2 regions of the Caloranaerobacter sp. TR13 genome follow, and region 2 is predicted to be linked to the other one. Evidence: a T-box and tRNA genes for the amino acid it is inferred to sense, from the RefSeq annotation. Region 2 holds a T-box; the other holds one or more tRNA genes.
The links. A T-box is a leader RNA that pairs with one kind of tRNA and senses whether it is charged. The one in region 2 lies ahead of TR13x_RS09665 (proline--tRNA ligase), so its partner is inferred to be a tRNA-Pro.
Positions count from the first base shown of each region.

Region 1: it encodes a tRNA-Pro, which carries the amino acid that the T-box ahead of TR13x_RS09665 (proline--tRNA ligase) is inferred to sense. The anticodon was not compared.

Region 1 covers NZ_JXLL01000001.1:581,891-586,663, forward strand. Annotated here, with positions in the region: gene TR13x_RS02870 (RNA-binding protein) at 1-162, opposite strand, end outside; gene TR13x_RS02875 (YggT family protein) at 179-442, opposite strand; gene TR13x_RS02880 (cell division protein SepF) at 461-907, opposite strand; gene TR13x_RS11215 (YggS family pyridoxal phosphate-dependent enzyme) at 922-1,620, opposite strand; gene TR13x_RS11220 (HlyD family efflux transporter periplasmic adaptor subunit) at 1,630-2,943, opposite strand; tRNA gene TR13x_RS02895 (tRNA-Pro) at 3,134-3,211, shown strand; gene spoIVA (stage IV sporulation protein A) at 3,287-4,765, opposite strand.
Region 2 covers NZ_JXLL01000018.1:19,624-24,396, forward strand. Annotated here, with positions in the region: gene ispD (2-C-methyl-D-erythritol 4-phosphate cytidylyltransferase) at 1-44, shown strand, start outside; gene ispF (2-C-methyl-D-erythritol 2,4-cyclodiphosphate synthase) at 59-532, shown strand; gene TR13x_RS09655 (ATP-binding cassette domain-containing protein) at 546-1,274, shown strand; gene TR13x_RS09660 (ABC transporter permease) at 1,267-2,439, shown strand; T-box leader at 2,486-2,696, shown strand; gene TR13x_RS09665 (proline--tRNA ligase) at 2,754-4,478, shown strand.

The sequences.
Region 1 (4,773 bases), on a different contig from region 2:
TATTGAATTGCTTAACCTTCTTTGATAGGGATCTAAAAAGTCAGTATATACAATTTCATGATTTTTCAATACCTTTTCAATCTTATCTAAAATTTTCCTCATAATTATTATTTGTTCTGGGTCTTTAATATGTTCTAAATATTTTGCTTTGTTCAAAAACATGACATCACCTATCTAGTTATAAAATAGCTCTTAAAATATAAGATAGTAAGTCTAAGAATAAAAATGCTAACAATGGAGAAAAATCTATCATACCTGTGTTAATACCTAATTTATTTATTAAATTCCTGAAAGGAGCTAAAATAGGCTCTGTAATTTGATAAATAAAATTAAACAGAGGATTACTTAAATCTCTAATTATAAAAGACATAAAAATCCTTACTAAAATCAATGTTTCTATTAAGTTTATAAATATGTCTATAGATCTTTCTAAAACCCACATATTCAACACCTCTTTTAACTATCTTTGCCAAGGAAATAGCCCTTTATTTTTCAATTGTTCTTTTATATTTCCATTTATCTCTACATTATTAGGAGCTAAAATAAAGATATCCTTTGCAACTTTCTGAATAATACCTTCTAAAGCATAAATAGCTCCATTTAAAAAGTCAAAAATTTGTCTCTTATTCTCGGTATCCATATTTTCTAGATTAATAACTACTGTTTTTCTATTTTTTATATCCTCGATAATCTTAGGTGCATCTTCATATTTCTTTGGTTCGTGTATCATTAATTTCATAGATGAATTTGTATGTATGCTTACAATTCTATTGTTAACACGTTTTTTTACAGGTAAATCTTCTTCAATAAATGGATCTATTGGCTCATCTACTACATCTTCTTCAAAATCATCTAAGCCAATTATATATTTAAATTTATTAATAATATTACTGTTTTTATTTGACATTATAATAATACCCCCTAATAATTTCTTTCTCCAAAAATTCCTGTACCTATTCTAACCATGTTAGAACCTTCTTCAATTGCAATTTTATAATCATTAGTCATTCCCATTGATAAATACTTCATCTCTACATTTGGATATCCTCGTTTTTTAAGCTCCTCAGAAAGTTCTTTTAACTGTCTAAAAACATATCTAACTTTTTCTGGATTTTCTGCATAAGGAGCAATCGTCATAAGACCTTTTATCTTTATTTTAGTATATTTTATAATTTCTTCAACAAAAGGAATAACTGCATCACCATAAAGTCCATACTTTGTTTCTTCTTCTGCTATATTTACCTGAATCAATGCATTAACAAAAATATTATATTGCTCTGCTCTTTTCTGTAGTTCATTTGCTAAAGATAACCTATCTAATGAATGTATCAAGTCTATTTTATCAATAATATATTTAACTTTATTGGTTTGTAAATGTCCTATCATATGCCATACAGGACTATCTTTAATCAAATCATATTTCCTTATAATTTCCTGAACTCTACTTTCTCCAACATTATTGATTCCCAACTTTATTGCTTCATTCATCACATCAACATCTACAGTCTTAGTAACAGCAATTAGTGTTATATCCTCTAAACTTCTACCAGTTTTCGAAGCCGCTTCTTCAATATTTTTATATACTTCTTCTAAATTTGCTTTTATATTAATTATTTTAATCGCCTCCTTCTAATCTATAATCTGTCCTTCTTTAACTTTCTTACCATTAACAAATACTTCATCAAAAACAGAAATTGTATATCTTTTTTCATAATTCCCATTAATATTTATTTCAATTTTTCCTCTATCACCAGCTTTAATTTTACTTCCTTCATCTACAATTATATATTTATCATTCTGTCCTATTATTTTCACAGGTTTAAATTTCACGATATTACTTATATCTTTAATATATACTCCATCTATTCCATCCTTTTTTATTACTGCACTTTTAGGTATTTTTAATCCATAATAAGTATCAGTAATTATCTCAACATCAGCATATCTTTCATTATAAAACTTATATAGATAACTATCAAATTCAAATATTACTATATGCTCATTACTACCTTTATTTACTTTATAGACCTTTCCCTTTATTTTTTCATTTTTTTCTATAAACTTTATATATACATCTTTTCCTTCATTTAATCTATCTATACTACTCTCAGACATTAGTTTTACTACAAGGTACCATTTATAATTGTCTGTTATTTTAAAGATTGGTTCACCTAAAGTAACTTCCCAATCATTATTGACTTTATGAATATTCCTTTCTATAATCCTAAACTTATCAGGAGTAAAATTCGATAAACTCTTTAAGTTGTATATTTCTTCCAACCCATCAATAGTATAACTTACTATACCACAATTTTTTGAATAATAATTTGCTTTTGCATTTTTTAATCTATCCTGTAAGTTTTTACGCATTTCATATAGTTTGTCCAAGTCATTAGCTATTAACGAATTGTTACCAAATAAATTCGAACGTTTATCTAAATCCGATTTTAGCTCTCTTGTTACTTGGTTTATTTTTGTAAAATCACCTTCTAAAATATTTTTTCTCAAAATATCTATTTTTTCATCTATAAAAATCTGATTTTTTTCTATATCATTTGAAAATATCTCATGCGTTTTAAGCTTATTATTTAACTCTTTAATTCTTTCATTTATAACATTCAATTCTTCAGCTATTTTATTAGCATTATCAGATGATACTACTTGTCCTATTAAAGTACCTAATCCAACCTTCTCACCTTCATTTTGGGTGAAAATAATTTTACCATTAGTTGTCGCCCTATACACAACTTCATCTTTAAATATAATCCCTTTAGCCTTTTCAAATACATCAATACTACCTTCTTCAACTAATACCGTAGCTGAATTTGTTACACTAAACGTCGGTAACATTCTTAATAATAAATAAACTATTACAACTATTACCAAGCCAAATCTAAATCTTTTTCTTCTTATTCTTTTTTGTTTTCTTTTATCTTTAGTCATGATATCACCACACTAAAACTTTATATTATATTTCTTCATTTTTTAAGATTTTCCTTCATTATTTTAACAATAAGCGTTATTCATATGCAAATACAACTAAAGACCTATTTCTGTTTGTAAATCAAGTATATCATAATTCCTACATCAACTTTACAAATTCTAAAAAAATGTGTATAATATGTATTACTTTCGGGATGTAGCGCAGCTTGGTTAGCGCACAAGTCTGGGGGACTTGAGGTCGCTGGTTCGAATCCAGTCATCCCGACCATTTTCGTGCAAAATAAACGGGAAGGTTTTACCTTCCCGTTTATTTTGCAATCCATATGTCTATATCATAATCTTATTATATTATGATACAGATTAGTCCTCCACTGCCTTCATTTACAATGCGCTGAAGAGTTTTCTGAATTTTAGCTCTTGCATCATCAGGCATCATATTGAGCTTACTTTGAAGTTGCTCTTTTACCAAGTCATGTAGTGACTTACCAAACATATTTGATTCCCAAATTTTTGAAGGATCATTTTCAAACTCATCTAATAAATATTTTAGTAGTTCTTCACTCTGCTTCTCTGTTCCAATGATTGGTGATACTTCAGTTGTTATATCTGCTCTAATTAAATGTAAACTCGGTGCATTTGCACGTAGTTTAACTCCAAATCTATTACCTTGCCTGAAAATTTCAGGTTCATATAATTCTAATTCTTCTAGGCTAGGAGGTACTAATCCGTATCCTTTCTCTCTTACATCTTTTAACGCACTTTCTATTTTATCATATTCTTTCTTAGATTTAGCCAGCTTAGAAATTAAACCTAATAACTGATGTTCTCCAACTATTTTATAACCTGTTATTTCGCTTATTACATCATACAATAAATCATTTTCAACATCCATTTCAATATTAGCTATTCCTTCACCTAAATTAATTTCAGATATAGTTGCATTTTTAATAGCTTCACAATCTATAAACTTATCTAACGTATTTGTGATATCGCTAATTCGGTATAATTCTGTTACAGTTTCCTTAATTGAATTTAATATATTTTCACGTATCCAATGTTTACTCGATAATCCTTCAACCCAACCAGGTAATTTAATATTAATTTCTCTTATTGGGAATTCTAGCAATACTTTCTCGAGAATATTATTCACATCTCCAATAGACATGTTTAAACAGTCTACTGCAATTACTGGTGTCTGATATTTTTCCTCTAAACTTTCTCTGAGCGCTATTGTGCTATCTAAATCTGGATGTCTTGAATTGAGTAATATTACAAAAGGTTTATCGAGTTCTTTTAATTCGCTAATAACTCTTTCTTCAGCCTTAATATAATTAGATCTTTCAATATCTGTTATAGAACCATCAGTTGTTATAACTAATCCAATAGTAGAATGATCAGTTATAACTTTTCTAGTCCCTATTTCAGCAGCTTCTTCAAATGGTATCTCTTTTTCAAACCATGGTGTAGTAACCATTCTAGGCATATTATTTTCTTCGTGTCCTAAAGCTCCTTTTACTATATATCCTACACAATCTACCATTCTGACCCTAAATTTAACATTATCTTTCAAAGTTAATTCAACAGCTTCACTAGGAACAAATTTAGGTTCAGTTGTCATTATAGTTCTACCAGCACCACTTTGAGGTAATTCATCATTAGCTCTCTCTTTTCTATATGTATTATCTATATTTGGTATAACTAGTAATTCCATAAACCTTTTAATAAACGTTGATTTACCTGTTCTAACAGGTCCTACAACCCCAATATATATATCTCCATCTGTTCTTTCAGCAATATCTTTGTATATATCGAAATTCTTCATCCATTTTC
Region 2 (4,773 bases):
CTCCTGAAGATTTAATGATAGCTGAGGCTTTAGTTAATAGATAAAGGAGGATAGAAATATGAGGATAGGAATAGGTTATGATGTACATAGATTAGTAGAAGGAAGAAAACTAATTTTAGGTGGAGTTCAGATAAAACATGATAAAGGTTTATTAGGGCATTCTGATGCTGATGTGCTTGTGCATGCTATTATGGACAGTATGCTTGGAGCTTTGGCGCTAGGAGATATAGGTAAACATTTCCCAGATACTGATATTAAATATAAAGGGATTTCAAGTATGGAATTATTACGTAAAGTTAATGAATTAATATATAGTAGGGGTTATAAAGTGAATAATATAGACAGTATTATTGTTGCACAAGAACCTAAAATAGCTCCATATATAGAGGAAATGAGAAACAATATATCGAATATACTTAATATACCAGTAGACGATATCAGTGTAAAGGCGACAACTACTGAAAGACTTGGTTTTGAGGGGAGGAAAGAAGGGATTTCAGCACATTCTGTTTGTACTTTGTGTAAAAAATAATGGGGGGATATGATTGATAGAAATTCTGAACTTAGGAAAGAAATTTAAAGATGTTGAAGCTGTAAAAGGTATATCTTTTAATGTGAATAGGGGAGAAGTTTTTGGTTTACTAGGTGAGAATGGAGCGGGTAAGACTACTACATTAAGGCTATTAGCGACAATACTTAAACCCACATTTGGTACAGCTAGACTAAATGGTTATGATATTATTGATGACCCGGAAGGTGCAAGAAGTCAGATAGGAATACTTTTTGGTGGAGAAACAGGGCTTTATGACAGATTGACAGCCAGGGAGAATATAGAATACTTTGGATTGCTTAATGGTATGGACAAAAGAAAAATTGAAAGAAGGATTGAGTTTTTAGCAAAAAAACTTGGGATGCAAGAATATATTGATAGAAGAGTAGGTAAATTTTCAAAAGGGATGAAGCAGAAAGTAGCAATTGCTAGAAGTATAGTACATGACCCAGACATAATGCTTTTTGATGAACCTACAGCCGGTTTGGATGTAACTGCTGTTAATATGGTACATGAATTTATACTAGACTTAAAGCAACAAGGAAAAACTATTATTTTTTCAAGTCATTCTATGAAGGAAGTTGAAAAACTTTGTGATACAGTAGGTATAATTCATAAAGGTAAGATAGTAGAGATATCATCATTAGCTTCATTGGCACAAAAATATGACAATATGGATTTAGAGGATATTTTCATTAGGTTAGTGGGGGATAATAATGTTTAAATATATTTGGATAGTATTTAAAAAGGAGATAAAGGATACATTTAGAGATAGAAAGACTATATTTACTAGTATTATAATACCAATACTGATATTTCCTATTTTAAGTTTAGCAATAGGCAGTGGAGTTTCTGATATTATTGAGGAGGACACAAAACCAATTAATATAGCTGTTATTTCAAAGAACGATAATGAACTTTTGAAATACTTAACTACACATAAAGGGATAAATATTGTAAGTACAGACAATCCCGAAAAATTTCTAGAAAAACTTGAAGTTAAGGCTATAGTAAAAATTGATAAATATTTTGATGAAAAAGTAAAAAATGGTCAATTTGGTACAGTTGAAATAATTTATGATGAATCTAGTCAAAAATCTTCGATGGCGTATCCTAGATTAAAATCAATAGTTAATGATTATTCTAATATTGTTATATCTAAAAGATTAAAAAAATTAGGAACAGATAATAATATACTTAAGGTGGTTGATATTAAAGCTATATCTGTAGCTAAAGAAGGTGGATTTGGCATTATTATGTTTTCTATGATGCTTCCGATGTTTCTTACTATATGGTCTGCAGTTGGTGGTATACCTGCAGCTACTGATTTAGGCGCAGGAGAAAAGGAAAGACAGACACTTGAACCTCTTTTAACAACTAGAATAAACAGAATTTCATTATTGATAGGTAAATATTTTACAGTTGTTGTTGCTGGAATTATAGCTACTTTAGCATCTTTGACAGGTTTTATTATAGCAACTAAATTGAATCCAGATTTATTTGGAACTATAAGTAACCTTCCTATAAATACAATTTTAATTATAGGGTTATTCTGCATAGGGTTAACTTTAACATTTAGTAGTTTAGAGTTAGCAGTAAGTTTTTACGCAAGAAACTTTAAAGAGGCTCAGACATATTTGACACCAATAACAATTATAATGCTTATACCGGCTTATTTGACTATGTATTTAGATGGAAAAGCAATACCAAAAGTTTATTTTCATATTCCAATAATCAATGTAATTTCAATTATCAAAGAGGCCTTAGTTTCCATATATAATCCAGCGCATATAGGTATAGTTTTAATTTGGATGATAGTCTATATATCTATAGCATTAACAGTAACAGTAAAACTGTTTAACAAAGAAACTGTAATTTTTAGAAACTAATTGACAAATATTAAGATTTTTAGTATTATAAATTTCAAAATCAATAGTATTAGCGAAGAGGGGAAATAGTAGATAATCAAGGTCTACAGAGAGGAAATCCTTGGCTGAGAGGTTTCTGACCCACTGTTTATCGAACCCGTCCCTGAGCTTCTAGACTGAAATCAGTAGGTCTAGACGGTTAATACCGTTAGCTATTAAGAGAGGGCTAAGTTTCTTAGCCAATTAGGGTGGTAACGCGGATAACCTTCGTCCCTAGCATTATAGGGGTGAGGGTTTTTTTGATTTAGAAAAATAATAAGAAAGGAGCAGATACTATGAGAATGTCAAGGATGTATATGCCAACACTTAGAGAAGTACCTTCAGAAGCAGAAATTCCAAGTCATCAGCTTCTGTTAAGAGCAGGTATGATAAGAAAATTAGTTTCAGGAGTTTATTCTTTCTTGCCTCTTGGATACAGAGTAATGAGAAAAATCGAGCAAATAGTAAGAGAAGAGATGGATGCATCAGGGGCACAAGAAGTACTTATGTCAGCTATACAGCCTGCTGAAATATGGCAGGAAAGTGGGCGTTGGTATGAATTTGGGCCAGAAATGTTTAGACTTAAAGACAGACATGAAAGAGAATTTTGTTTAGGACCTACACATGAAGAATATTTTACAGACCTTATAAGGAATGAGATAAAGTCATATAAGCAATTACCTTTAAATATTTATCAGATACAAACTAAGTATAGAGATGAAAAAAGACCTAGATTCGGCTTAATGAGAAGTAGAGAGTTCTTAATGAAAGATGCTTATAGTTTTGATAAAGACGAAGAAGGTATGAAAAAATCTTACGAAATAATGTGGAAAGCCTATGAGAAGATATTTACTAGATGTGGACTTAAGTTTAAAGTAGTTGAAGGTGATTCAGGTGCAATGGGTGGAAGTGATTCCCATGAATTTATGGCTATGTCTGATGTTGGAGAGAGTCAAATAGCTTATTGTGAAAAATGTGATTATGCAGCTACAGACGAAAAGGCACAATGTATATATAATTTAAATGTAGATGAAAGTACTGAATTAAAAACTAAAAAAGTCCATACTCCAGAGATTAAAACGATTGAACAATTAGTAGATTTTTTCAACGTTCCAGCAGATAAATTCGTAAAAACATTAATCTATAAAATAAAGGATGAAATAGTGGCAGTACTAGTACCAGGTAATAGAGAAGTTAATGAAGTTAAACTATGCAATCTATTTGGTGTAAGAGAACATGAATTAGAGATGGCAAATGAAGAAATTGTTAAGGAAGTTACAGGAGCTGAGGTAGGTTTTGCAGGACCTATTAGAATAAGTGACAAAGTTAAGTTAATAGTAGACTCTAGAGTAGCTAAAATGAAAAACTTTATTGTAGGAGCTAATGAAACAGACTATCATATTAAGAATGTAAACTATGGTAGAGATTTTGAAGGACAAATTGTTGAAGATTTATTATTAGTAGAAGAAGGAGATTTATGTCCAAAGTGTGGAGAACCATTGAAGATAGCTAGAGGAATAGAAGTGGGTAATATATTCCAATTAGGAACTAAGTATAGTGAGAGCTTAAATGCTACATTCTTGGATGAGAATGGCAAGGAGAGACATTTTGTTATGGGGTCATATGGTATTGGTGTTTCAAGAACAATGGCTGCCATAATTGAGCAAAATCATGATGAAAAAGGTATAATATGGCCTTTGTCAGTAGCACCATATCATGTAATAATAACTATAGTTAGCACTAAGAAAGAGGAACAAGTAAACCTAGGCGAAAAATTATATAAAGAATTAATGGATAAAGGAATTGAAGTGTTATTAGATGATAGAAATGAAAGACCAGGAGTTAAGTTTAATGATGCAGATCTAATTGGTATACCTATAAGAATAACAGTAGGAAGAAAGGCAAGTGAAAACATAGTAGAATTTGTATTAAGAGGTACAGGTGAAAAAATAGAAATTTCATCTGATGAAGTTTATGAAAGAATAAAAGATGAATTTGAAAGACAAGGATTAAGGATATAATTTGAGGCGGTCATTGACCGCCTTAAAAATTACGGATGAACAATGGATCTTATTTTATCCCTTTCAATTTCAATTATTTGATACATATTTAGTTTTAAGTTTCTTTTTAACTTAGTATTATTGAATAAGTTCTTTAAAAATGAAAACATATCTATCACCTTCCATCTTAACTTATAGCCTCAATATATTTATGCATAAACTTTTACATAGTTGAACTTTATTAAGAAAATTTAAATTAATTAAGGGACAGTAGATTTTTAGCTATTTACAATTTGAAATTAGACTGTAGACAAAA